Methylorubrum extorquens: one gene and its partner. The protein of the gene in region 2 interacts with the protein of the main gene of each other region in a pairwise test. Links are inferred from orthologs where the notes say so. Each region holds a gene or a part of one and is shown on either strand. Other genes may lie near its edges.

Evidence for each region.
Region 1: the proteins of grpE (region 2) and J2W78_RS10985 interact in binary tests that used the Escherichia coli proteins (3 or more experiments, as listed by UniProt). The link is inferred for Methylorubrum extorquens from one-to-one orthologs.

Annotation. Positions count from the first base shown.
Region 1 is NZ_JALJXF010000001.1:2,347,283-2,359,088, reverse strand. The notes cover bases 454-3,449. They hold J2W78_RS10985 (Nramp family divalent metal transporter), read left to right. Parts: upstream 454-1,282; coding sequence 1,283-2,617; downstream 2,618-3,449. Other genes in these bases: J2W78_RS10980 (LysR family transcriptional regulator), read right to left, coding at 2,630-3,449; mntR (manganese-binding transcriptional regulator MntR), read right to left, coding at 454-892. Outside these bases: J2W78_RS10995 (hypothetical protein), read right to left, coding at 48-356; more of mntR, read right to left, coding at 425-453; more of J2W78_RS10980, read right to left, coding at 3,450-3,520; J2W78_RS10975 (SLC13 family permease), read left to right, coding at 3,697-5,022; sdhC (succinate dehydrogenase, cytochrome b556 subunit), read left to right, coding at 5,150-5,551; sdhD (succinate dehydrogenase, hydrophobic membrane anchor protein), read left to right, coding at 5,561-5,980; sdhA (succinate dehydrogenase flavoprotein subunit), read left to right, coding at 6,010-7,827; J2W78_RS10955 (hypothetical protein), read left to right, coding at 7,872-8,432; J2W78_RS10950 (succinate dehydrogenase iron-sulfur subunit), read left to right, coding at 8,500-9,324; J2W78_RS10945 (AprI/Inh family metalloprotease inhibitor), read left to right, coding at 9,568-10,131; J2W78_RS10940 (outer membrane beta-barrel protein), read right to left, coding at 10,144-11,806. UniProt on the Escherichia coli protein: H(+)-stimulated, divalent metal cation uptake system. Involved in manganese and iron uptake. Can also transport cadmium, cobalt, zinc and to a lesser extent nickel and copper. Involved in response to reactive oxygen.
Region 2 is NZ_JALJXF010000001.1:569,764-581,553, forward strand. What follows is about bases 1-2,980. They hold grpE (nucleotide exchange factor GrpE), read right to left. Parts: upstream 1,805-2,980; coding sequence 1,196-1,804; downstream 1-1,195. Other genes in these bases: J2W78_RS02805 (3-deoxy-manno-octulosonate cytidylyltransferase), read left to right, coding at 1-254; J2W78_RS02810 (prephenate dehydratase), read left to right, coding at 271-1,128; J2W78_RS02820 ([protein-PII] uridylyltransferase), read right to left, coding at 1,896-2,980. Also shown: more of J2W78_RS02820, read right to left, coding at 2,981-4,682; J2W78_RS02825 (aliphatic sulfonate ABC transporter substrate-binding protein), read left to right, coding at 4,842-5,816; J2W78_RS02830 (LysE family translocator), read left to right, coding at 5,825-6,457; J2W78_RS02835 (ABC transporter permease), read left to right, coding at 6,518-7,357; J2W78_RS02840 (ABC transporter ATP-binding protein), read left to right, coding at 7,365-8,144; J2W78_RS02845 (OsmC family protein), read left to right, coding at 8,220-8,729; J2W78_RS02850 (response regulator transcription factor), read left to right, coding at 8,756-9,454; J2W78_RS02855 (sensor histidine kinase), read left to right, coding at 9,451-10,875; J2W78_RS02860 (hypothetical protein), read right to left, coding at 10,883-11,098; J2W78_RS02865 (hypothetical protein), read left to right, coding at 11,512-11,790. UniProt on the Escherichia coli protein: Participates actively in the response to hyperosmotic and heat shock by preventing the aggregation of stress-denatured proteins, in association with DnaK and GrpE. It is the nucleotide exchange factor for DnaK and may function as a thermosensor.

The DNA of each region.
Region 1 (11,806 bases), 1.8 Mb from region 2 along the record:
CGCGACGCGGGGCAATGTTCACGTTCACAGGCTGCGGGGCGGCGACCTCAGGTCTCTTCCTGATCCTGCGCGGGACGTAAGGAGCGCTCGATCGTCTCCAGAACGGTCGTTGCGAGCACCGCATCCGGATCGTCGCGGAACAGCACGTCGCGCAGCATGGCGAGGTAGCCTTCGAGGCGCTCGTCGTAGTGATCGGAATCGATCGAACGCAGCACGCTGGCCAGGAAGCCCACCGCCATCTGGTGGGCCACCTGCTTGGCGCCGAGTTCGGCGAGCCCTTCGGCGAGGTTCGTTACCGCCGCGTCGTGCCGGGCGCTGACAGCGGCGAGCGCCGTCAGTTGCTGGGTCTGGTCCATCGGATCGGGTCCTCGGAAGCACGTCGAGAGGGAGGGTGGGACGCGCGCGGCGCGGTCAGGATCGAAGCTTACAGCTTCGCGTCGGCGAAGCGGCGGAACGCTTCCAGCGTCTCGGCGCTGACATGGTGCTCGATCCCCTCCGCGTCGCGCCGCGCCGTCTCGGCACTGACGCCCACGGCGCGCAGGAAGCGCTCGACGATGCGGTGGCGTTCCCGCGACTGCTCGGCCAAAGCCTGCCCCGCCGGGGTAAGGAACACGCCGCGATAGGGTCGCTGCTGCACGAGGCCGTCCTCGGCGAGCCGCTTGAGCATCTTGGCGACCGTCGGCTGGGCCACGCCGAGGCGGGCGGCGATATCGACCTGCCGGGCCTCGCCGCCATCGCCGATCAGGTCGGCGATCAGCTCGACGTAATCCTCGACGAGTTCGAGACGGCGCGCCTCGCGGGCCTGACGGAAGCTCTCGACATGGACCTCCGCATCGACGAGCGGCGCATCCGCCCCCGCCGGGTGCGCCTCGGGTGCCGGCTTCTGCCCCATCTCTCGCCCCATATCTCGCGATGCGTCCTGCATGAGGCGGCGGGCTCCTCCATTTCGGGCGCGGCCTGATTGGCGCACGCCTCGTAGGGTCGTCAAACGGCTTCGCGAAACACCCGGCGCACGGATCGCGCCGCGGCAGATGCGACGGCAAGCGCGATCGATCCGCCCGGTGTCTCGTAGGTACCGTGCCGACGTGTTTAACCTATGCGCCCCACGGCCGGGAACCCGGCTGGAAGGCCCTTGATCTCAGCTTCGGCACAGCTTTATAGCTGAGGCTATAAGGCTATGCCGTGCGTGCGGACACTGATGGCGCGCACGGCTCTCCTGCCGGCCCGCTCCGTCGGAGCGAGGGGCAGGGGACACAGGCCCCCGATGCGAATGGAAGCGGTGATGGATCAGGTTCGGCCGGCACCGCCCGGGCAAGCCCCTGCGGAACCGAGCCTCGGCGCGCTCAACGGCAGCGTGCCGGTGCGGGCGGGCGGCTCCTGGCTCTGGCGTCTCTTCGCCTTCATCGGGCCGGGCTACATGATCTCGGTCGGCTACATGGACCCGGGCAACTGGGCCACCGACATCGCCGGCGGCGCCCAGTTCGGCTACACGCTGCTCTCCGTCATCCTGCTCTCGAACCTGATGGCGATCGTGCTGCAGGCGCTGGCCGCGCGGCTCGGCATCGCCACCGGCCTCGACCTCGCCCAGGCCTGCCGCGAGCGGACCTCCCGGCCCGTCTCCATCGCCCTGTGGCTGATCTGCGAGGCGGCGATCATCGCCTGCGACCTCGCCGAGGTGATCGGCACGGCCATCGCCCTCAAGCTCCTGTTCGGCATCCCGCTGACGCTGGGCGCGATCATCACGGCCCTCGACGTGTTCGTGGTGCTGCTGCTGCTGCGCCGGGGCTTTCGAGCGCTGGAGGCCTTCGTGATCGGCCTCCTGACAATCATCTTCGTCTGCTTCGGCCTGCAGATCGCGATGGCCGCGCCGCCGATCCAGGCGGTGCTCGGCGGCTTCGTGCCCTCGCGGGAGATCGTGACCAACCCAGCCGCGCTCTACATCGCCATCGGCATCATCGGCGCGACCGTGATGCCGCACAACCTCTACCTCCATTCCTCGATCGTGCAGACGCGCGCCTATCCCCGCACCGATGAAGGCCGGCGCGAGGCCCTGCGCTTCGCCGTCACCGATTCGACGGTGGCGCTGATGCTCGCTTTGTTCGTCAACGCCGCGATCCTGATCATGGCCGCCTCCGTGTTCCATGCGGGCGGGCGCACCGATGTCGAGGAGATCGAGCAGGCCTACGAGCTGCTCTCGCCGCTCCTCGGCGTCGGCCTCGCCTCGACGCTGTTCGCCGTGGCGCTGCTGGCGTCCGGCCTCAACTCGACGGTGACGGCCACGCTCGCCGGCCAGATCGTGATGGAAGGCTTCCTGCGGCTGCGCCTGCCGCCCTTCGCCCGGCGGCTGGTGACGCGTGGCATCGCCATCGTTCCCGTCGTGGTCGTCACCGCGCTCTACGGCGAGCAGGGCACGGCCCGGCTCCTCGTGCTGAGCCAAGTGGTGCTGTCGATGCAACTGCCGTTCGCGGTGATCCCGCTGGTGCGCTTCGTCTCCGACCGGCGGCTGATGGGCCCTCTCGTAATCCCCGGCTGGCTGAACGGGCTGTCCTGGGTCATCGCCGGCATCATCGTGGTGCTGAATGTGAAGCTCTTGGTCGACACGCTCGCCGGCACCTGATCCGACGGCGCCTCACGCCTCGGCGGCACGCAGATGCGCCACGAAATCCTGCGCGAAGGGCGGCAGGCCTGCGAGATCCCGCAGGCAGAGCTTGAGGTCGCGCGCCGCCCAGGGATCCTCCAGCGGGACGGGCGCGATGCCCATGGTGCGCTTGGCCCGCCGCGCCGTGGTCTCCGGCACGATGCCGAGGCCGACGCCGCATTCCACGAGGCGGCAGACCGCATCGAAGCTGCGCAACTGCACCCGCAGCCGCATCGGCCGGCCGATGCGGGCGGCCTTGGCCGCGAGGAAACGGGTCAGCGCGCTCGGCCGGTCGAGGCCGACGAGGTCGTGCTCCAGCACCTCCGCGAAACCGAGGCTGTCGCGGCCCGCGAGCGGGTGGCCGGCGGCGACCACCACCACGAAGCGGTCGTGGCGGAAGGGGAAGGTCTGGAGCGTGCCGGTATCGACGGTGCCCGCGACGATGCCGAGATCGGCCGCCCCGTCGGCGACCATGCCGACGATCTCGTCGGATGTCCGCTCCTCGATATCGACGCTGACGCGGGTGTGCAGGGCGAGGTAGGCGGAAAGCGCCTCGGGCAGGAATTCGGTGAGCGCATTGGTGTTCGACAAAACCCGGATCTGGCCGACCGCGCCGCCCGCGAACACGGAGAGATCGCCTTGCAGCCGCTCGATCTGGCCCATGATCTCGCGGGCATGCGCCAGCAGGGTGCGGCCGGCGGGCGTCACCGTCACGCCCTGGCGCCCGCGCAGGAGGAGAGCCGCGCCGAGCGACGCCTCCATCGCCCGCACCCGCGCCGAGGCGGCAGCAAGCGCGAGGTTCGCCCGCTCGGCCCCATGGGTGATCGAACCGGCCTCGACGACGTGGCGGAACAGGTTCAGATCGACGAGATCGAAGCGCATCACAGGATGAATTCGACAAGGCGCTCTCAGGCCCGCATTCGCGTGGGATGGAGCGAGGAAGGGTGATGAAGCCTATCACGAGAGCGTGAGACTGGCACCCGCCTTCGCGAGCGGCGAAGGCACCCACCACGAAAGCCGAATTGCGAACGCTTCCAATTCGCGTTTGAAGCGCGCCCATGAGCGCGGCAACCGCCAGCATTTTCGGAGCACAAGGCACGGTCGTCGCGGCCGGGGACCTGCTCGTGCTGTGCATGGGGCTGTGGGCGACCGGGCTCGTGGCCGAGATCGTCACCGCGCTGATGTTCTTCGCGCTGGCGATGCTGCTCAAGCTCGCCCCGGCGCAGACGGTGTTTTCGGGCTTTGCCTCCGCCGCCTTCTGGCTGGTGACGAGCGGCATGGTGGTCGGGCTCGCCATGAACCGCACCGGGCTGGGCGACCGCCTCGCGCGGATGCTGGCGGCGCGGCTGCCGGCTTCCTATCCGGGATTCGTCGCGGGCCTCGTCGCCTTCTCCTTCGCACTGGCCTTCGTCATGCCGTCCAATCTCGGGCGCATCGCCCTGATGGTGCCGGTGGTCATCGCCCTGTGCGACGCCTTCGGGCTGGAGGCCGGGCGCCCGGGCCGGACGGGAGCGCTGCTCGCCTTCGGTGTCGCCACGCCGATGCTCTCGGCGGCGATCCTGCCGGCCAACGTGCCGAACCTCGTCATGGCCGGCACCGCCGAGACGCTGTTCGACATCCATCTGAGCTATCTGCCGTACCTGTTTCTGCACGCTCCGGTTCTCGGCCTCGTCAAGGGCGCGCTGCTCGTCGCCTGCACGATCCTGATCTTTCCCGATCGCCTCGACGAGACGCGGCCCGAACTGCCGCCGCTGCCCCCGTTATCGGCTGCGGAGCGGCGCCTCTCGGTGATCCTCTCGGTGATGCTGGCGCTTTGGTTGAGCGACGGCTGGCACGGCATCCCGCCGGCCTGGATCGGGCTCGCGGCCGCGGTGATCTGCCTGCTGCCGCGCGTCGGCGTCCTGTCGTCCCAGAGCTTCGGCGAGATCCCGCTGCGGACCTGCTTCTACGTCGCCGCCCTGTTCGGGCTGACGGCGGTGGTCAACGAGACCGGGCTCGGGGCCGATCTCGGCCACGCGCTGCTCTCGGTCGCGCCGCTGGAGCCGGGCGCGCCCGCCAAGAACTTCGCCACCCTGACCGGCCTGTCGATCGGCTTCCTGTTCACCGCCACCGCCAACGGCGCGCCCGCCCTCTACACGGCACTGGCGGAGGAGTTTTCGCGGGCCAGCGGCTTCGACCTGATGAGCGTGCTGATGGTGCAGGTGGTCGGCTACTCGACGCTGTTCCTGCCCTATCAGGCGCCGCCGATCATCATGACGATGGATCTCGGCCGCCTGTCTCTGGCCGATGCGACCAAACTCACCCTCGCCACGGGCATCGCCTCGCTGCTGATCGCGACCCCGCTCGCCTATTTCTGGTTCAGGCTGACCGGGAGACTGGCGTGAGACAGATCCGCGCGATCGTCAGCTTGACCAATGCTGCACCGCAGCACCGGCATTGCCGGCCGGAGCCGGCCGCCCTAACCCTTCCCTGGAATTTATCCAGTCTTCGACGCGAGGATCGTGAGCCGCGATGAACCCTACCGTCAGACCTACGGTCGCCCAGCCGCTCTCGCCCCATCTCCAGATCTACCGCTGGACCTGGACCATGGCGATGTCGGTGTTCCACCGCATCACCGGCACGGCGCTCTACGGCGGCACCTTCCTCGTTGCGGTCTGGCTGGTGGCGCTCGCCTCCGGTCCGCGCGCCTACGACACGGTGGCGTGGTTCTTCGGCTCGTGGGCCGGGCGCGCCATCCTGTTCGCCTATACCTGGGTGCTGCTGCACCACATGCTCGGCGGCCTCCGCCACTTCATCTGGGATGCCGGCTACGGCTTCGACCGTGACCGCCGCCTGGCGCTCGCCCGCGCCACGCTGATCGGCTCCGTCATCCTGACCGTCGTGATCTGGGCGGTCGCCCTGCTCGTTCGCTGAGGCTTGCCCATGTCCCAGGTCGACAACCGCCAGAACACCGCGCTCTCCATGCGCACGCCCCGCGCCCGAGTGAAGGGGCTGGGCGCATCGGGCCACGGCGCCGGCCATTTCTGGCTGCAGCGCCTGACCGGCGCCTCGAACGCGCTCCTGATGCTCGCCTTCGTCGTCATCATCGCGCTGATGGCCGGGCGGACCTACCCGCAGGCCGTCGCGCTGGTGTCGCACCCGCTCGTTGCGATCATCCTGATCCTGGCCGTGGTGTCGGTGACGATCCACATGCGTCTGGGCATGCAGACGGTCATCGAGGACTACGTGCACAGCCACGGCCTCAAGTTCGCGGCGCTCATCGCCAACACCTTCTACGCGGTCGCGGTGGCCGCCGCCTGCCTCTACGCGATCCTCCGCGTGAGCCTGGGCGGCCTCGCCTGATCGTCGTCCCGGAACCAAGGATTCACGCCATGGCCTCCAACGGAACCAACGGCGGCGCCCCCGCCTACGCCATCATCGACCATACCTTCGACGTGGTGATCGTCGGCGCCGGCGGCGCGGGCCTGCGCGCCACGGTCGGCTGCTCCCAGGCCGGCCTGCGCACCGCCTGCATCACCAAGGTGTTCCCGACGCGCTCGCACACCGTGGCAGCGCAGGGCGGCATCTCCGCCTCGCTCGGCAATATGGGCCCGGACGACTGGCGCTGGCACATGTACGACACCGTCAAAGGCTCGGACTGGCTCGGCGACCAGGACGCGATCGAGTACCTCGTCCGCAACGCGCCGGCCGCGGTGTATGAGCTGGAGCACTGGGGCGTCCCGTTCTCGCGGACCGACGAAGGAAAAATCTACCAGCGGCCGTTCGGCGGCATGACCACCGATTACGGCAAGGGCACCGCCCAACGCACCTGCGCCGCGGCCGACCGCACCGGCCACGCCATGCTCCACACGCTCTACGGGCAGGCGGTGAAGAACAAGACCCAGTTCTTCATCGAGTACTTCGCCCTCGACCTGATCATGGACGAGGACGGCCGCTGCCGCGGCGTGATGGCGATCGATCAGGCCACCGGCGAGATCCACCGCTTCCGCGCCCAGCAGACCATCCTCGCCACCGGCGGCTACGGCCGCGCCTACTTCTCGGCGACCTCGGCCCACACCTGCACCGGTGACGGCAACGCCATGGTGCTGCGCGCCGGCCTGCCACTGCAGGACATGGAGTTCGTGCAGTTCCACCCCACCGGCATCTACGGCGCCGGCTGCCTCATTACGGAAGGGGCGCGCGGCGAGGGCGGCTACCTCACCAACTCCGAGGGCGAGCGCTTCATGGAGCGCTACGCCCCCTCGGCCAAGGACCTCGCCTCCCGCGACGTGGTCTCGCGCTCGATGACGATGGAGATCCGCGACGGCCGCGGCGTCGGCAAGGAAGGCGACCACATCTTCCTGCACCTCGACCACCTCGACCCGAAGATCCTGCACGAGCGCCTGCCCGGCATTTCGGAGAGCGCGAAGATCTTCGCGGGCGTGGACGTGACCAAGGAGCCGATCCCGGTCCTGCCGACGGTCCACTACAACATGGGCGGCATCCCGACGAACTTCCACGGCGAGGTGCTGACCCTGAAGAACGGCAACCCCGACACGGTGGTGCCGGGCCTGATGGCGCTGGGCGAGGCGGCCTGCGTCTCGGTGCACGGCGCCAACCGCCTCGGCTCGAACTCGCTGATCGACCTCGTGGTGTTCGGGCGGGCCGCGGGTCTGCGCTGCGCCGACATCGTCGAGCCCGACGCCCGTCAGCCGGAACTGCCGAAGGGCTCGGCCGACAAGGCGCTCTCACGCCTCGACCGCTTCCGCTACGCCGACGGCGGCACCCCGACCGCGCAGTTGCGCGACCGGATGCAGCGGACGATGCAGAACAACTGCGCCGTCTTCCGTACCGGCGAGGTGCTGGAGGAGGGCAAGGGCCTGATCCACGACGTCTGGCGCGGTGTCGCCGACATCGCGATCACCGACCGTTCGCTGGTGTGGAACACCGATCTGCTCGAGACCCTGGAGTTCGACAACCTGATCGGTCAGGCGGTCGTGACCATGGAATCGGCGGTCAACCGCAAGGAAAGCCGCGGCGCGCATGCCCGCGAAGACTTCCCCGATCGCGACGACAAGGAGTGGATGAAGCACACGCTCGCGTGGCTCGACCAATCCAAGCACGGCGTCGAGATCGATTACCGCCCGGTCCACACCTACACGATGTCGAACGACATCCAGTACATCGAGCCGAAGGCGCGGGTGTACTGATGCAGCCCGCGGCGCAGTCGGTCGAACGGGAAGCGGCGGGGGCGATGATCCCGGCCTCCCGTCGCCTCGTGCAGGCCGTCCTGTCCGCCGCGGTGGGGTTGCTGCTGATCGTGTCGGCAACGGCGCGGGGACCGGACTTCGACTTCCCGGCCGAAGTCGCCGGCTTCAGTCGCGGCCCCCGCACGGATTACGAGGCCCGCGCGCCGGGTCTCGGCTACTCCGTCGTCTACACGAACGGGCGCTGGAAGGCGGACGTCTACGTCTACGATGCCGGTGTGGCGAACATCCCCGACGGGCCGTCTTCCCCTGCCGTCACCGGGCAGCTCGCGCAGGCGGCCGGCGACGTCAGGACGGCGGTGGCGCAGGGCATCTACCGCGGCAGCGAGGATCGCGGCGCGGTGCGCCTGCTGGGAGAGGCGGGCGCCAAGTTCACCTGCCGCGCCTTCACCATCGATCACCCGGCCCTCGGCCCCACCGAGAGCCTACTCTGCCTCACCGGTCTGCGCGGCCGATTCGTGAAGTTCCGCCTGTCCGGCCCGGCCGCGAAGCAGCCTCCGAAGGCGGAGGCCGAGCGGTTCATGACCGGCTGGCTCGACCGGCAATAGGATCTTCGAAACTCGGAGCGCGCCGCAAGGCCGCCGCACCCAAAGGCACAGGGACAAGGCACAGGACATGGCCCAGTTCAATCTTCCCAAGAACTCCCAGGTCACCGAAGGCCGGACCTGGCCGGCGCCGGACGGCGCCAAGAACCTCCAGACATTCCGGATCTACCGCTGGAACCCGGATGACGGGAAGAACCCGCGCATCGACACCTACAAGGTCGATCGCGATGATTGCGGGCCGATGGTCCTCGACGCCCTGCTCTGGATCAAGAACAAGGTCGATCCGACGCTGGTCTTCCGCCGTTCCTGCCGCGAGGGCATCTGCGGCTCCTGCGCCATGAACATCGAGGGCCAGAACGCGCTCGCCTGCACCATGGGCATCGACGAGTGCAAGAGCCCCGACAACGCCCTGCCGTTCCTGACCCGCAAGGACAAGGACGGGGCGGTGAAGATCTACCCGCTGCCGCACATGCCGGTCCTGAAGGACCTCGTGCCGGATCTCACCAACTTCTACGCCCAGCACGCGTCGATCGAGCCGTGGCTCCAGACCGAGACGCCCGCGCCCGAGAAGGAGTGGAAGCAGACGCCCGAGGATCGCGCCCGGCTCGACGGCCTCTACGAGTGCATCCTGTGCGCCTGCTGCACCACGAGCTGCCCGAGCTACTGGTGGAACGGCGACAAGTTCCTCGGTCCGGCCGCCCTGCTCCAGGCCTATCGCTGGCTGATCGACAGCCGAGACGAGAACACCGGTGAGCGCCTCGACGGGCTGCACGACCCGTTCCGGCTCTACCGCTGCCACACGATCATGAACTGCGCCAACACCTGCCCGAAGAACCTCAACCCGGCCAAGGCCATCGCCGAGATCAAGAAGATGATGGTCGAGCGCGAGGTCTGATTTCCTCGCCGCGGGACAACCGCCGAGATGATGTTCGAGAGCCGCGCCAGACCCCGGCGCGGCTCTCGTCGTTTCGGCCCCCGACGGGCGGCGCTCATCGACTGAGGCAGGGCCGCCACACCGCCGCAAAAACCTGGGCGTGTACGGCTTTTCCCGAGTTCGGCGTGCAGCCTGCCTTGCCGCAAGCGCATTTGGCCCTGAGGGCAAGCGCGACCGTTGCGTGTTTGGGGTGAGGGGTCTTTGATGACGCGTGGGTTCCTGTCGAAAGCCGCCTGTCTCGCGCTGGCCGCGAGCGTCAGCGCCTGCGCCTCCAATCGCTTCGAGGGGCCCCGCGAGCGTCCGCGGCCGCAGGCGGCGCTCGAACCCGCCACGCCCGCACTGCCCGCCGGCACGGTGACGAGCGAGCCGCTTGCGCCCCCGCCGGGCACCTCCGCCGCGCCGGGCGAGCCGCCGCCCCCGAGCGTCGCCGCGGCGCCCTCGCAGGCGATCGAGCCGCCGCCCCCGCCCGCTCCGCCGCCTGTTATCGCGACCGGCCGCTCCTCCGTGGTGGGCGCGTGGAACGCCACCGATGCGGCGGGAAGCTGCAAGGTGTCGCTGTCGAGCACGCCTTCGCTCGACCTCTACAAGGCCTCGGCCGCGGGCTGCGGCAACAAGGATCTCGCCAAGGTCTCGGCCTGGGATTTCCGCGACGGAGAGGTCTACCTCTACCAGCCGGGCGGCACCGTCACCGCGCGTCTGCGGCAGGCCGGCGGCGGTCTCGAAGGTGCGCTCTCGAAATCCGGCGCGCAGCTTTCGATGGCGCGCTGAGGAACACTCTCCTCAAGGGTTCACGCGCACCCCGAGCAGCACCGTGTGCGCCTCGTAGGTCGAGAGCGGGATGGTGCTGGCCAGCGTCGAGTAGATGTAGCTGCCGCGGAACGCGAGCCAGCGGTTGAAGCGGTAGTCGAGCCGGGCGGTGGCGGAATACCCCCGCTCGCGGATGCGCACGCCGTCGTAGTTGGTCGAGAGGTAGGCGCCGCCCAGCGTGATTGAGAGGTTGCGCAAGAGGTCGTGCTGCACTTCGAGGGTGGCGGCGTCGGTGAAGGCGCCGCTGGAGCCCGGCACCGCGGTCTCGATCACCCCGGTCTGCTGGTTGAACCGCACCGTGGTGAGCGGCGAGACCGACCAGACGAGCGCCGCGTTGATGACCGGCGCGTTGATGTCCTGCAGCGTGCGGTCGACGTAGGAGCGGTGCTGCAGACCGCCCGAGATCTCCGCCGTCAGCGTGCTGTTGAGCGCCACCGTCGCGCCCGCGGTGAAGGCGATGCCGTCGGAATCGCGGCGCAGGCCGAACTGATCCACCGGCGTGTCGTAGACACGGGTGTCGAGGAAAGTCTCGACGAAGGGCGTGATCGCGGGCGAGATCTCGTATCCGGCGCGCAGGCGCAGGCCGTACTGGTTGGCGTCGCGGTCGCTCTGGATGATCGTGGTGCCGTTGCCGAGCTGCGCATCCTCGAAGACCGAGCGGTCGATCGAGCCGCGCAGCGAGAGTTGCAGCCGGTTGAAGTTCTCCTGCACGCCCGCGGTCGCGCCGTAGCTGGCAAAGAGCGGCCGGCTCGTTGCCCCGCCCGCGCCGAGATCCGGGCTGCCGAGGCGCTGGCTGTCGAGCAGGAAGCGGGTCTCGAGATCGACGCGGGTGTCGCGGTCGACGTCGATGCGCATCCGCGCGGTGCCCACCGCGTTGGGGCGGCTCGCTTCCGGGTTCTGCGGATATTCGAGGTAGCTGCCGCGCATCTCGGCGGTCAGTTCGGAGGCCGACCACTCGCTGCGCAGCGCCAGCTCCGCCTCGCTGCGGAGCGTGAGGGAGGGTCGCAGGCGGGTGCCGCCGATCTGGTCCGGGTTCGAATCGTAGCCGATGCTCTGCGTGAAGGCCGGCAGCAGCGTGAAGGTGCCGAGCCGGATGCCGAGCGGCGCGTAGGCGGTGTCGGCGGGGATCGGCTGGCGCAGCGCCGTGCCGAGCAGGAGCCCGGTGGCGTTCGGCAGGCCGAGCCCGAGGATCGGCGTCGGCAGCGGCACGCCGGAGACCGGTGTCTGGATGACGGGCGAGAGGCGCAGATCCGTGATCGTCTGCTGCGTGCGCGTCTGGGTGATCTGGCGGACCGCCGAGCCGAGCCGGCGCGGGGGCGCCGCGCGCAGGCGCAAGAGAGAGGGCCGGGCCGGGGTGCCCCGCGTCGCGGCGGAGCCGGGGAGGCTCGTCGCGCTGCGGAAGCGCGGCAGGCGGGCCACCGTCGGCTCCTCGCTCTCGGAGGCGGCGGAGGGCGCTTGATTCGTGGTCGTGCCGCTGCCGAGCGGGGCGGGGGACGAGAAGGCGCCGGCGCCGCGCAAAGCCGTCGGCGCGTCGAAGCCGGAGCGGCGCGGGCGGCCCGCGGTCGCCGGTTCGGAGGCGGTGCGCGCCAGCGGGTTCGACGCCGCGCTCGGGGCAGGCTCGGCCTGCGACGGGTCG
Region 2 (11,790 bases):
CCCGCGCCCCTTGGGGCGACGGGCCGCTGTTCCACCATATCGGCCTCTACGCTTATCGCCGGAAGGCGCTCGCCCGCTTCGTCGCCCTGCCGCAGGGCGAGCTGGAGAAGCGCGAGAAGCTGGAGCAGTTGCGCGCGCTGGAGGCCGGCATGCGCATCGATGCGATGATCGTCGAGGATCTGCCGCTCGGCGTCGACACCCCCGCCGACCTCGAGCGCGCCCGCACGCTGCTCGCCATCCGCCGCCTGAACTGAACGCGCTAGAGCACCGATGACCGACCGCACCATTGCCTACCAGGGCGAGCCCGGCGCCAACTCGCACATCATCTGCTCGCAGGCCTATCCCGGCTGGACCGCTCTGCCCTGCGCCACCTTCGAGGACGCCTTCGCCGCGGTGAACGAGGGCAAGGCGAGCCTCGCGATGATCCCGATCGAGAACTCGATCGCAGGCCGGGTCGCCGACATCCACCACCTGATCCCGACCTCTCGGCTGCACATCATCGCCGAGCACTTCCTGCCGATCCACTTCCAGCTCATGGCCCTGCCGGGCGTCGGCGCGGAGCGGCTGACGAGCGTGCACAGCCATATCCACGCGCTCGGCCAGTGCCGCCGGATCATCCGGCGGCTCGGCCTCAAGGCGGTGGTGGCCGGCGACACGGCGGGCGCGGCCCGCGAGGTGGCGGAGGCGCGCGATCCCAGCCGCGCGGCGCTCGCGCCGGCTATGGCGGCCGAGGTCTACGGCCTCGACATCCTGGAGCGCGACGTCGAGGACGAGGCGCACAACACCACGCGCTTCGTCGTGTTCTCGCCCGACCCCGCCGAGTGCGAGCCCGGCAACGGCCCGACGGTGACCAGCTTCATCTTCCGGGTCCGCAACATCCCGGCGGCGCTCTACAAAGCGCTCGGCGGGTTCGCGACCAACGGCGTCAACATGTCGAAGCTCGAGAGCTACATGGTCGAGGGCCAGTTCACCGCGACCCAGTTCTACGCCGAGGTTGATGGCCACCCCGAGGATGACGGCCTGCGCCGGGCCCTCGAAGAGCTGCGCTACTTCTCGAAGGAGCTGCGCATCATCGGCACCTACCCGGCTCACCCGTTTCGCGAGACGACGCGGCAGGCGGCGGAATAGCCAGAGCGCATACGAAAAAGGCCGGCACAGGGGTGCCGGCCTTTTTTCTTCGACTGAAGGAAAAGCGTTACGCCGCGTCGGCGGGCTTGTCCTTGTTGGCCTCGGGCTTCGGGCCGCCCTTCGAGACGCCGACCAGGGCCGGGCGCAGGGTGCGGTCGCCGATGACGTAGCCGGTCTGCACCACCTGGACGACGGTGCCGTTGGGAACCTCGGTGTTGGGCACCTCGAACATCGCCTGATGGCGGTTCGGGTCGAAGCGCTGTCCCTTGGGATCGACCACCTTCACGCCGTGGCGCTCCAGCGTCTTGCCGAGATCCCGCTCGGTGAGGTCGATGCCCTCGATCAGACCCTTGAAGGGGCCCTCGGCACCCGCACGCGCCTCCTCCGGAACGCTTTCGAGCGCGCGGCGGATGTTGTCGGCGGTGTTGAGCATGTCGCGGGCAAAGTTCGTCACCGCGTAGGTGCGGGCATCCGCCACCTCGCGCTCGGTGCGGCGGCGCAGGTTCTCCATCTCGGCCAGCGTGCGCAGCAGGCGATCCTTGAACTCGTCGCGCTCGGCGATCGCAGTGGCGAGCCCCTCCGAATCCGCGCCCGCCTGCGCGGCACCGGATTGCGGCGAAGCCTCCGCCTCCGCGCCGTCGTGCCGCTCCTGCTTCTCCATGTCGTCAGCCATCATCGTGCGATCGATCAGGTCTCGAAGTGTTCCGGGAAGGGGCTGATATCATTCGGGCAAACCCCGAAATCAAGCGCACCGCGCGGCGGACGGGTCAGAGTTCCCGCGGCGGCGGTGAATCGACGAGGGCGTCGAGCCCTTCCGCGCGGAGCGCGGCGACGTCGCTGGCGAACACCTCCATCACCGCGGCGCGGATCATCGCGAGGCGGTCGGGCTGCACCACGCGGGTGCCGGTGAGGTCGGTCACGTAGAACACGTCCACCGCCCGCTCGCCGAACGTCGCCACATGGGCCGAGGTGATGTTGAGGCTCAGGCGGTTGAGCCCGGTGGTCAGCTCGTAGAGCAGGCCCGGCCGGTCGAGGCCGGTGATCTCCACCACCGTCTCGCGGCTCGACAGGGCGTTGTCGATCGACACGTCCGGCGGCACGAGGAAGGTCTTGGGCGGCTGTTTCGGGTGCTTGTCGGCGACGAGTTCGGCGATCTTGATCTCGCCCTTCAGCGCTCGCTCGATCGCCGTGGCGATGCGGCCGGCGCGGCGCAGCTCGTCCTCGTCCCGTTCGAAGGCGCGGGAGATGAAGATCGAATCGAGGGCGAAGCCGTCGGTGGTCGTGAAGATCTGCGCATCGACGATATTGCCGCCCATGGTGGCGCAGGCGCCGGTGATGATGGCGAGCAGCCGCGGATGGTCGGGGGAATAGACCGTCAGTTCGGTCACGCCGCGCACCGGGTCGGTCTCGTAGGTCGTGGCGCTGGTGCGGCCCTCCTCCATGACCGTGCGCAGGAAGCGGGCGTTCTTGAAGTGGCGCGTGGAGTCCACCTTGAGCCAGTAGGCCTGGTTGTGGCGCCCGGCGTAGGCGTCGAACACCTCCGAGTTCCAGTCCGAGAGCTGCTCGCGCAGGGCCATCTGGATCAGTCGCACCCGGTCGGTGCGGGCGATCTCCGAATGGCCGCCGGACAGGACGACCTCGGTCTCGTCGTAGAGGGTGCGCAGCAGCGTGCCCTTCCAGGCCGTCCACACGCCGGGGCCGACCGCCTTGATGTCGGCGACGGTGAGGATGGCCAGCAGCTTGAGCCGCTCCAGGCTCTGCACCTCGCTTGCGAACTTCTCGATCGTCCTGCGGTCGGAGAGGTCGCGGCTCTGCGCCGTCATCGACATGAGCAGGTGGTGCTCGACCAGCCACGAGACCGTCGCGGTCTCCGCCTGGCTCAGGCCGAAGCGCGGCCCGAGCTTGCGGGCGATGGCGGCGCCGGCAATCGAGTGGTCCTCCGGCCGCCCCTTGGCGATGTCGTGGAGCAGGATCGCGACGTAGAGGGCGCGGCGGTTGTGGATCGTATCGATGAGGCGTGTGGCCAGCGGATGCTCGTCGCGCACCCGGCCGGAATCGATCGCCGCGAGCACGCCGAGCGAGCGCAGCAGATGCTCGTCCACCGTATAGTGGTGATACATGTTGAACTGCATCATCGCGACGATGCGCCCGAATTCCGGGATGAACCGGCCGAGCACGCCCGCCTCGTTCATCGAACGCAGTATCGTCTCCGGAGCGTTCTTCGAGGTGAGGATGTCGAGGAAGAGCCGATTGGCTTCCGCGTCGATGCGCACCGCGTGGGTGATGAGCTTGAGCGAGCGGTTGGCCAGGCGCGCCGCGTCCGGATGGATCGGGAGGTTGTGGCGGTCGGCGAGCCAGAACAGACGGATCAGGTTGACCGGATCGCGCTCGAACGTGTCCTCGCCGCGGATATTGACCCGGCCGTTGTCGATCCAGAAATCCTCCGCCTCGATCGAGGTGGCTCGGAAGCGGTCGCGGAAGCGGCCGATCCAGCGGTCGAGCACCGGCGTGCGCTTGGCGTGACGCGCCTCCAGCTCGGCGCAGACGATGGCGGTGAGGTCGCCGACATCCTTGGCGATGAGGAAGTACGCCTTCATGAAGCGCTCGACGCCCGAGAGGCCGCCGCGGGAGCCGAAGCCGAGCCGCTCGGCGATCTTGGGCTGCAGCCCGAACGAGAGGCGCTCCTCCGGCCGCCCGGTCACGAAGTGGATGTGGCAGCGCACCCGCCACAGGAACTCCTCGCAGCGCTCGAACAGGCGGTATTCGTCCGGCGTGAACAGCCCGGCATGGACCAGCTCGGCCTGGTTACGCACGCGGTAGGTGTATTTCGCGATCCAGAAGAGCGTGTTGAGGTCGCGCAGTCCGCCCTTGCCGTCCTTGACGTTGGGCTCGACGAGGTAGCGCGAGGCGCCCGCCTTGGCGACGCGGGCATCGCGCTCGCGGAGTTTGGCGTCCACGAACTCGGAGGCCGAGCCGATCACCAGTTCGGTGTCGAAGCGGGTGACCATCTCCTCGAACAGCGAGCGCGAGCCGAACAGGAAGCGGGATTCGAGCAAGGCGGTGCGGATCGTCATGTCGGCGCGGCCCTCGCGCAGGCACTCCTCCACCGAGCGCGTGGCGTGGCCGACCTTCAGCTTGAGGTCCCACAGCACGTAGAGCATCGCCTCCACGACGCTCTCGGACCACGCGGTCTGCTTGTAGGGCAGCAGGAACAGCAGATCGATGTCCGAGCCCGGCGCCATCGTTCCTCGGCCGTAGCCGCCGGTGGCGACGATCGCGAGGTGCTCGCCGGTGGACGGGTTGTCGTTGGGATAGAGGCGCCAGACCACGGCGTCGTAGATCGCCCGCACCACCGCGTCGGTGAGGCGGCTCAGACGCTGCGCGCAGGCGAGGCCGTCGCGTTCCTTCAACAGGAGCCGCTCGGCCTCCGCGTGCCCGGTCTCGATCACCTTGCGCAACTCCGGCACAAGGAGCCCTCGCAGCTTGGTCGGTTCGCGGGCGTCGCGGTCGAGGGAGGCGACGATCTTTTCCAGGACGGGAACGGGGTCGAACATGGCCGTCCCGTTAGCATGTAAAGCCGGCGGCGGCATCGGTCGGTTGCGTGCAACTCAGCCGTTCTGTTTCGCGGATTTTCGTTTGACGAAACGAACGAGACTGTTCTAGCCCTTACGGAGATCCGGGTGACAAGCCGGGCCGACACGGGAGACAGCCGCATGATCCGACGCCGCACCGTCCTCTCCGCATTCGCCGGATTGTTCGGCCTGTTCGCGACGGGTTCGAACCTGCGGGCGGCCGAGGTCTCCGAGATCCGGCTCGATTGGGCGACCTATAATCCGGTCAGCCTCGTCCTGAAGGAGAAGGGGTTCCTGGAGGAGGCGTTGAAGGCCCGCGGCATCAAGGTGCGCTGGGTCCAGTCGCTCGGCTCCAACAAGGCGCTGGAATTCCTGAACGGCGGCGCCATCGATTTCGGCTCCTCGGCCGGGGCGGCAGCACTCCTGGCGCGTATCAACGGCAACCCGGTCAGGATCGTCTACGCCTATTCCCGGCCGGAATGGACCGCGCTCGTCACCCGCAAGGAGACCGGGATCGCAGGCCCCGCCGACCTCAAGGGCAAGCGCATCGCCGTCACCCGCGGCACCGATCCGCACATCTTCCTGATCCGCGCGCTCCAGGGCGCCGGGCTCACCGAGAAGGATGCCAAGCTCGTCCTGCTCCAGCATGCCGACGGCCGCACGGCGCTCGACCGCGGCGACGTCGATGCCTGGGCCGGGCTCGATCCGATGATGGCCGCCGCCGAGATCGAGAGCGGCGACGTGCTGTTCCACCGCGACGCCGCCGCTAACACCTGGGGCGTGCTCGACGTGCGCGAGGATTTCGCCAAGGCGCATCCAGATCTCGTGCGCGTCGTCATCGCCGCCTACGAGCAGGCCCGCGCCTACGCGCTCGCCAACCCGGACGCCCTGAAGAGCGCGCTCGTCTCGGCGACCAAGCTGCCCGAGGCGGTCATCGCCAAGCAGATCGAGCGCACGGATCTCAGCCAGCCGGCCGTCGGTTCGGCCCAGGCCGAGAGCATTCGTGCCGCCGGACTTGCCTTGCAGCAGGCGGGCGTCATCCCCGCCTCGACCGACGTGGCGGCGGCGGTGGACGGCCTGATCGATCCGCAGTTCAACCCGGCTCCGGCGCGCTGAGCCTGCCGATGCCGGATGCTGCGCACCTCGCCGCCTTTGCCCTGGTCTGCCTCGGGATGGTGCTGACGCCCGGCCCGAACATGGCCTACCTCGTCTCGCGCACCGTCGTGCAGGGGCGGGCGGCCGGGCTGGTCTCGCTGACGGGCGTCGCGGCGGGCTTCCTCGTCTACCTGCTCTGCGCGGCCTTCGGCATCACCGCCCTCCTCGTAGCGGTGCCCTTCGCCTACGACGCCCTGCGCTTGGCGGGTGCTGTCTATCTCCTTTTCCTCGCATGGCAGGCCGTGCGACCCGGCGGCCGCTCGCCCTTCGACACCCGCCCGCTGCCGCCTGACGGGACGGTGCGGCTCTTCGCCATGGGCTTTCTGACGAACCTGCTGAACCCGAAGATCGCGGTGATGTACCTATCGCTGCTGCCGCAATTCATCGATCCGGCGGCGGGCGGGGTGCTGACGCAGTCCCTCGCCCTCGGCCTCGTCCAGATCGCCGTCAGTCTCACGGTGAACGCGGTGATCGTCCTGTCGGCCGGGTCCGTCGCGGCCTTCCTGAAGGGGCGGCCCGTCTGGCTCCTCGCGCAACGCTGGTTCATGGGAACGGTGTTGGCGGGCCTTGCCCTGCGCGCGGCAACCGATGCACGGCGCTGAACGGCCGATCCGGCAGGGACTTGTCGAGAACACTATGCAAATCCGGCGCGGCCCCCTCGCATGAGCGTCACCACCGTTATCTCCGACGACACCGAAGCGAAGGCGGCGCCCGCGCGTCGCTCCGCCATCCTCGGCGGCAGTGCGCGGCTGGCGCTCGGCCTGCTGCTGCCGCTCGCCCTGGCGCTCGGCTGGGAGGCGGCGGTCGCGGCAGGGTTCGCTTCCGGGCGCTTGCTCCCGCCGCCGAGCCGGATCGCGGCCGCGCTCTGGACGCTCGCGGCGTCGGGCGAACTCTGGACCCATGTCGAGGCGACGCTGATCCGCGTCGGCCTCGGCTTCGCCTTCGGGGCGGGCGCCGGCATCCTCGCGGGCGCGCTCACCGCGACGCTGCCGACCCTGCGCTGGCTGGTCGATCCAAGCCTCCAGGCCCTGCGCGCCGTGCCTTCGCTCGCCTGGGTGCCGCTGTTCATCCTGTGGTTCGGCATTCTCGAGACGCCGAAGGTGGCCCTGATCTCGGTGGGCGTGTTCTTTCCCGTCTATATCGGTGTGGCAGGCGCCATCGCCTCGGTCGATCGCAAGCTGGTGGAGGTCGGCCGCATTTTCCGCCTCTCGCGTGTCGCGCTCGCCCGGCGCATCCTCCTGCCCGCCGTGCTGCCCGCGACGCTAACGGCGCTCCGCACCGGGCTCGGCCTCGGCTTCCTGTTCGTGGTGGCAGCCGAACTGATGGGCGCCTCCGAGGGGCTCGGCTACCTGCTGCTCGACGGCCAGCAATTCAGCAAGCCCGACCAGATCCTAGCCGCGATCATCAGCTTCGCCGTCGTCGGCAAGGCGGCCGATGCCGGGCTCGTCGCCCTGACCAGCCCGCTGGTGCGCTGGCAGGACACGGCGCGCGAGACGCTGTGAGGCCGCCATGCTGAGCATCCAAAGCCTGTCCAAGACCTATGCCGACGGCACCCGCGCGCTCGACGGCATCGACCTCGACGTCCCGAACGCCGAGATCGTCGCGCTGATCGGCGGCTCGGGCTGCGGAAAAACCACGCTCCTGCGCCTCATCGCCGGGCTCGACCGGCCGAGTGCGGGCCGCATCGCGCTGGACGGCGAGCCGATCACCGGCCCCCATCCCGGCGTCGGCCTCGTCTTCCAGGAACCGCGCCTGCTGCCCTGGCTGACGGTCGCCGAGAATGTCGGCTTCGGCATCGAGCATCGGCCGAGGCGCGAGCGGCGGGACCGCGTCGCCCACGCCCTGGAGCGGGTCGGCCTCGCCGAGCAGGCCGGGCGCTGGCCACGCGAATTATCGGGCGGGCAACAGCAGCGCGTCTCGATCGCCCGCGCCTTCGTGGCCAACCCGCGGGTGCTGCTCCTCGACGAGCCGTTCTCGGCGCTCGACGCCTTCACCCGCAAGGATCTCCACCGCCATCTCCTCGCCCTGTGGGAGGAGGTGCGGCCGACGGTGCTGATCGTCACCCACGACGTCGCCGAGGCGGTGGCGCTGGCCGACCGCGCCATCGTCATGCGCCCGCGCCCCGGCCGCCTCGACGACACAGTGGCCCTGCCGATGCGCCGGCCGCGCGACCCGGCCGCGCCGCCGAGCGAGGCGGCGACCCGCAACATCCTCGCCGCCCTCGATCATTCCCTGCGCCCACGCGACGCCTCCCGTAAGCCGGAACTCGCCGGGGGCAGCTCGTTCTGAGATGACCCTTGTCGAGGTGTCGTTTGCGCGCGAAAGCCGCTAAATCCTCGCCACCAAGAAAATCGGAGGAAATCCATGGACGCCGACGCCCTGCGCGCTCTCCAGGCCCCGCTCAAGAACAAGTACCGTGAGACGCCGGATTCCGCCGTCATCACCCTCAAGGCGAAGGGTTCGCTGGACGACACCAGCATCGCCTGCAAGGTCGAGACCGGCCGCGCGCTGGCGGTGGCCGGCCTGCACCCCGCCACCGGCGGTTCGGGCGCCGAACTCTGCTCCGGCGACATGCTGCTCGAAGCGCTCGTCGCCTGCGCGGGCGTGACGGTGAAGGCGGTGGCGACCGCGCTGGCAATCCCGCTGAAGGCAGGCACGGTCAGCGCCGAGGGCGATCTCGACTTTCGCGGCACGCTCGGTGTCGACAAGGAGGCGCCGGTGGGCTTTCGCTCGATCCGCTTGAAGTTCGACCTCGACACTGACGCCCCCCAGGAGAAGCTCGACCAGCTCCTCAAGCTGACCGAGCGCTACTGCGTCGTGTTCCAGACCCTCAACCATAAGCCGGAATTGTCGGTGAACGCCTCGCGCTCCTGAGTGGCGCGGCGTATCTGACGGGCGTCATGCGCCTGCTCATCATCGAAGACGACCGCGAGGCCGCCGCCTATCTGGTCAAAGCGTTCCGGGAAGCCGGGCACGCGGTGGACCATGCGGGCGACGGCCTCGACGGCTACGCGCTCGCTCGCGAAGGCGATTACGACGTGCTGATCGTCGATCGCATGCTGCCCAAGCTCGACGGGCTCTCGCTCGTGCGCTCCTTGCGCGAGCAGGCCATCGCCACGCCGGTCCTTATCCTCTCGGCCTTGGGGCAAGTGGACGACCGGGTGAAGGGCCTGCGCGCCGGGGGCGACGACTATCTGCCGAAACCCTATGCCTTCTCCGAGCTTCTGGCCCGCACCGAGGTGTTGGCCCGCCGCCGCACGGCCACGACCGGTCAGAGCGAGGCCACCGCCTACCGGGTCGGCGACCTCGAACTCGACCGGCTCTCGCACCGGGTGACGCGGGCGGGCCGCGAGATCGTGCTGCAGCCGCGCGAGTTCCGGCTGCTCGAGTACCTCATGCGCCATGCCGGGCAGGTCGTGACCCGGACGATGCTGCTGGAGCATGTCTGGGACTACCATTTCGATCCGCAGACCAACGTCATCGACGTCCACGTCTCGCGCCTGCGCGCGAAGATCGATCGCGGGTTCGAGCACCCGATGATCCAGACGGTGCGCGGGGCCGGCTACGTGATCCGGCCGGACGAGCCGCAAGCCTCGTGAGCCCTTCTGCATCGCCGCCGGACGGTCTCATCGCGCGGATCGGAAAGATCTTCCGCACGACGGCGTTCAAGCTGTCGCTCGCCTATCTCGTTCTGTTCGCGGTGCTGGCCTCGCTCGGGCTCGGCTACGTCGCCTGGAACGCGCGGCGGGTCCTCGACGACCAGATCGTCTCGACCATCGATGCCGAGATCAACGGGCTGTCCGAGCAATACACGGCGGGGGGGCTGCGCCGGCTCATCGCCGTGGTGGAGCGGCGCGCGGGGGAGCCGGGCGCCTCGCTCTACCTCGTGACCACGCCCGCGGGCGAGCACATCGTCGGCAATGTGAGCCGCCTGCCGGCCGATATCCTCGCACGGCCCGGCCAGTACGAGAGCTATTACGGGCGCGGCTCCGAGGCGGACTCGAGCGGGCACAGCGCGATCATGCGAGTGTTCAACCTCGCCGGCGGCTTCCGGCTCGTGGTCGGCCGCGACACCGAGGAGCGCGACCGCCTGCGCGCGGCGATCGGCAACACCTTCGGCTCCTCGCTGGCTCTCGTCGTGCTGCTCGGCGTGCTCGGCGGCTGGTTCGTGGCGAGCCGCGTGCTGAAGCGCGTGGACGACATGACCGAGACGACCCGCACCATCATGGCGGGCGATCTCGACGGCCGCCTGCGGGTCGGCGGCGCCGGGGACGAGCTGGATCGCCTCGCCCAGAATCTCAACCTGATGCTGGAGCGCATCGGCGAGCTGATGCGCGGAATGAAGGAAGTCTCCGACAACATCGCCCACGACCTCAAGACGCCGCTGACCCGCCTGCGCAACCGCGCCGACGAGGCCCTGCGCACCGCCGAGACGCCGGAGGCGCTGCGCGCGGCGATGGAAGGCGTAATCGAGGACAGCGACGGGCTGATCCGTGTGTTCAACGCGCTCCTCACCATCGCCCGCCTAGAGGCCGGCAACGCGCCCGAAAGCGTGAGCCGCTTCGATGCCGGGGCGGTGGCGCAGGAGGTGGCCGAACTCTACGAGCCGCTGGCCGAAGACAGGGGGCTGAGCCTCACCGTCGATATCGAGCCGGACCTGATCCTCGACGGCAACCGTGAACTGGTGGGGCAGGCGATCGCCAACCTCCTCGACAACGCCATCAAGTACGGCGCCCGGTCCGCTCCATCCGATCCGCAGGCGATCACGGTCGCCGCTGGGCGCGCCGACGGCATGATCCGGCTCACCGTCGCGGATCGCGGGCCCGGCATTCCGGAGGCCGAGCGCGATCGGGTGCTCGACCGCTTCGTGCGCCTCGACGCCGCCCGCACTCGCCCCGGCTTCGGCCTGGGCCTCAGCCTCGTCGCCGCCGTCGCCCGGCTGCACGGCGGAAGCCTCGACCTCGCTGACAATGCCCCGGGCCTTGCCGTCACCCTGAGCCTTCCGGCCGGCGCGGCCTGAAGCGAACTCAGTTCAGGAAATTGCGCACGCCGTCCGGGTCGGCGAGCGTCGCCTGCGGACTGTCGGGAAGCGCCAGGACCACCAGCAGAACCGCCAGCGTGATGGTGGCGAGCCCGAGCACCGCACCGAGCCGCTGCGGTTCGAAACGGCGGCTCGCGATCAGGGCGCAGCCGAGCGTGAAGACGGCGGCTTCGGCGAAGGGAACGAGGTTGGTGCTGCTCATCGATTCGCTTTCGTCCTCGGTCGCCGTATCGCCCGCCTGAGGTACCCCGAAAGAATGCCGCTTCGGCCGAGCCGGGATCAACCGAAGAAAGCGCGTTCCGGCTCCCCGGGCCCCTCATGACAGGACGGACGGGCCGCCGAAAAATTCCCTTGAGTGATGGGCCTTCGCCGGGACGCACTTCGACCAGCTGTTCTCATCCACCCGGCCATCATTGGGCGAAGAGTTGTAAATTGGGCAGAGAGTTGCGCCCGGTCGGGCGTGCGCGGCCATCGGCGTAACCCCAACTTAACATTAGTCAGCAATGTTGAGTTGTTGATCGTTCGAAGTCGTACCGTGGCGCCGTGTCGATGGCAGTGGAAGGCATCCGGACTCAGCCGTCCACACCGGGCTCAGCTCGAAGCTGGCTGCCGCCCGTGGCCCTCTTGCTGGCGAGCCTGATCGGCTCCGCATGGCTCGGAGCGCCGATGGCGGAGCCCGGCCGGCCGGTTGCCGCCCTGTTTCCACCCTGGTGGGAGCCGAGCCGCAGCCTCGGCGCGGCGGTGGCCGCAGGTGGCGCCGTGATGGGCCTCGGTCGCCTACCGGGGCTCGTCGTCACCCGATCCTCGGCGCCGGGCTTCGCCGAGCGCCTGCGGACAGCCGGCGCCCTCGTCCTGTTCGACCCACGAGGCTTCGGCCTCTGTACCCCTCCCGAT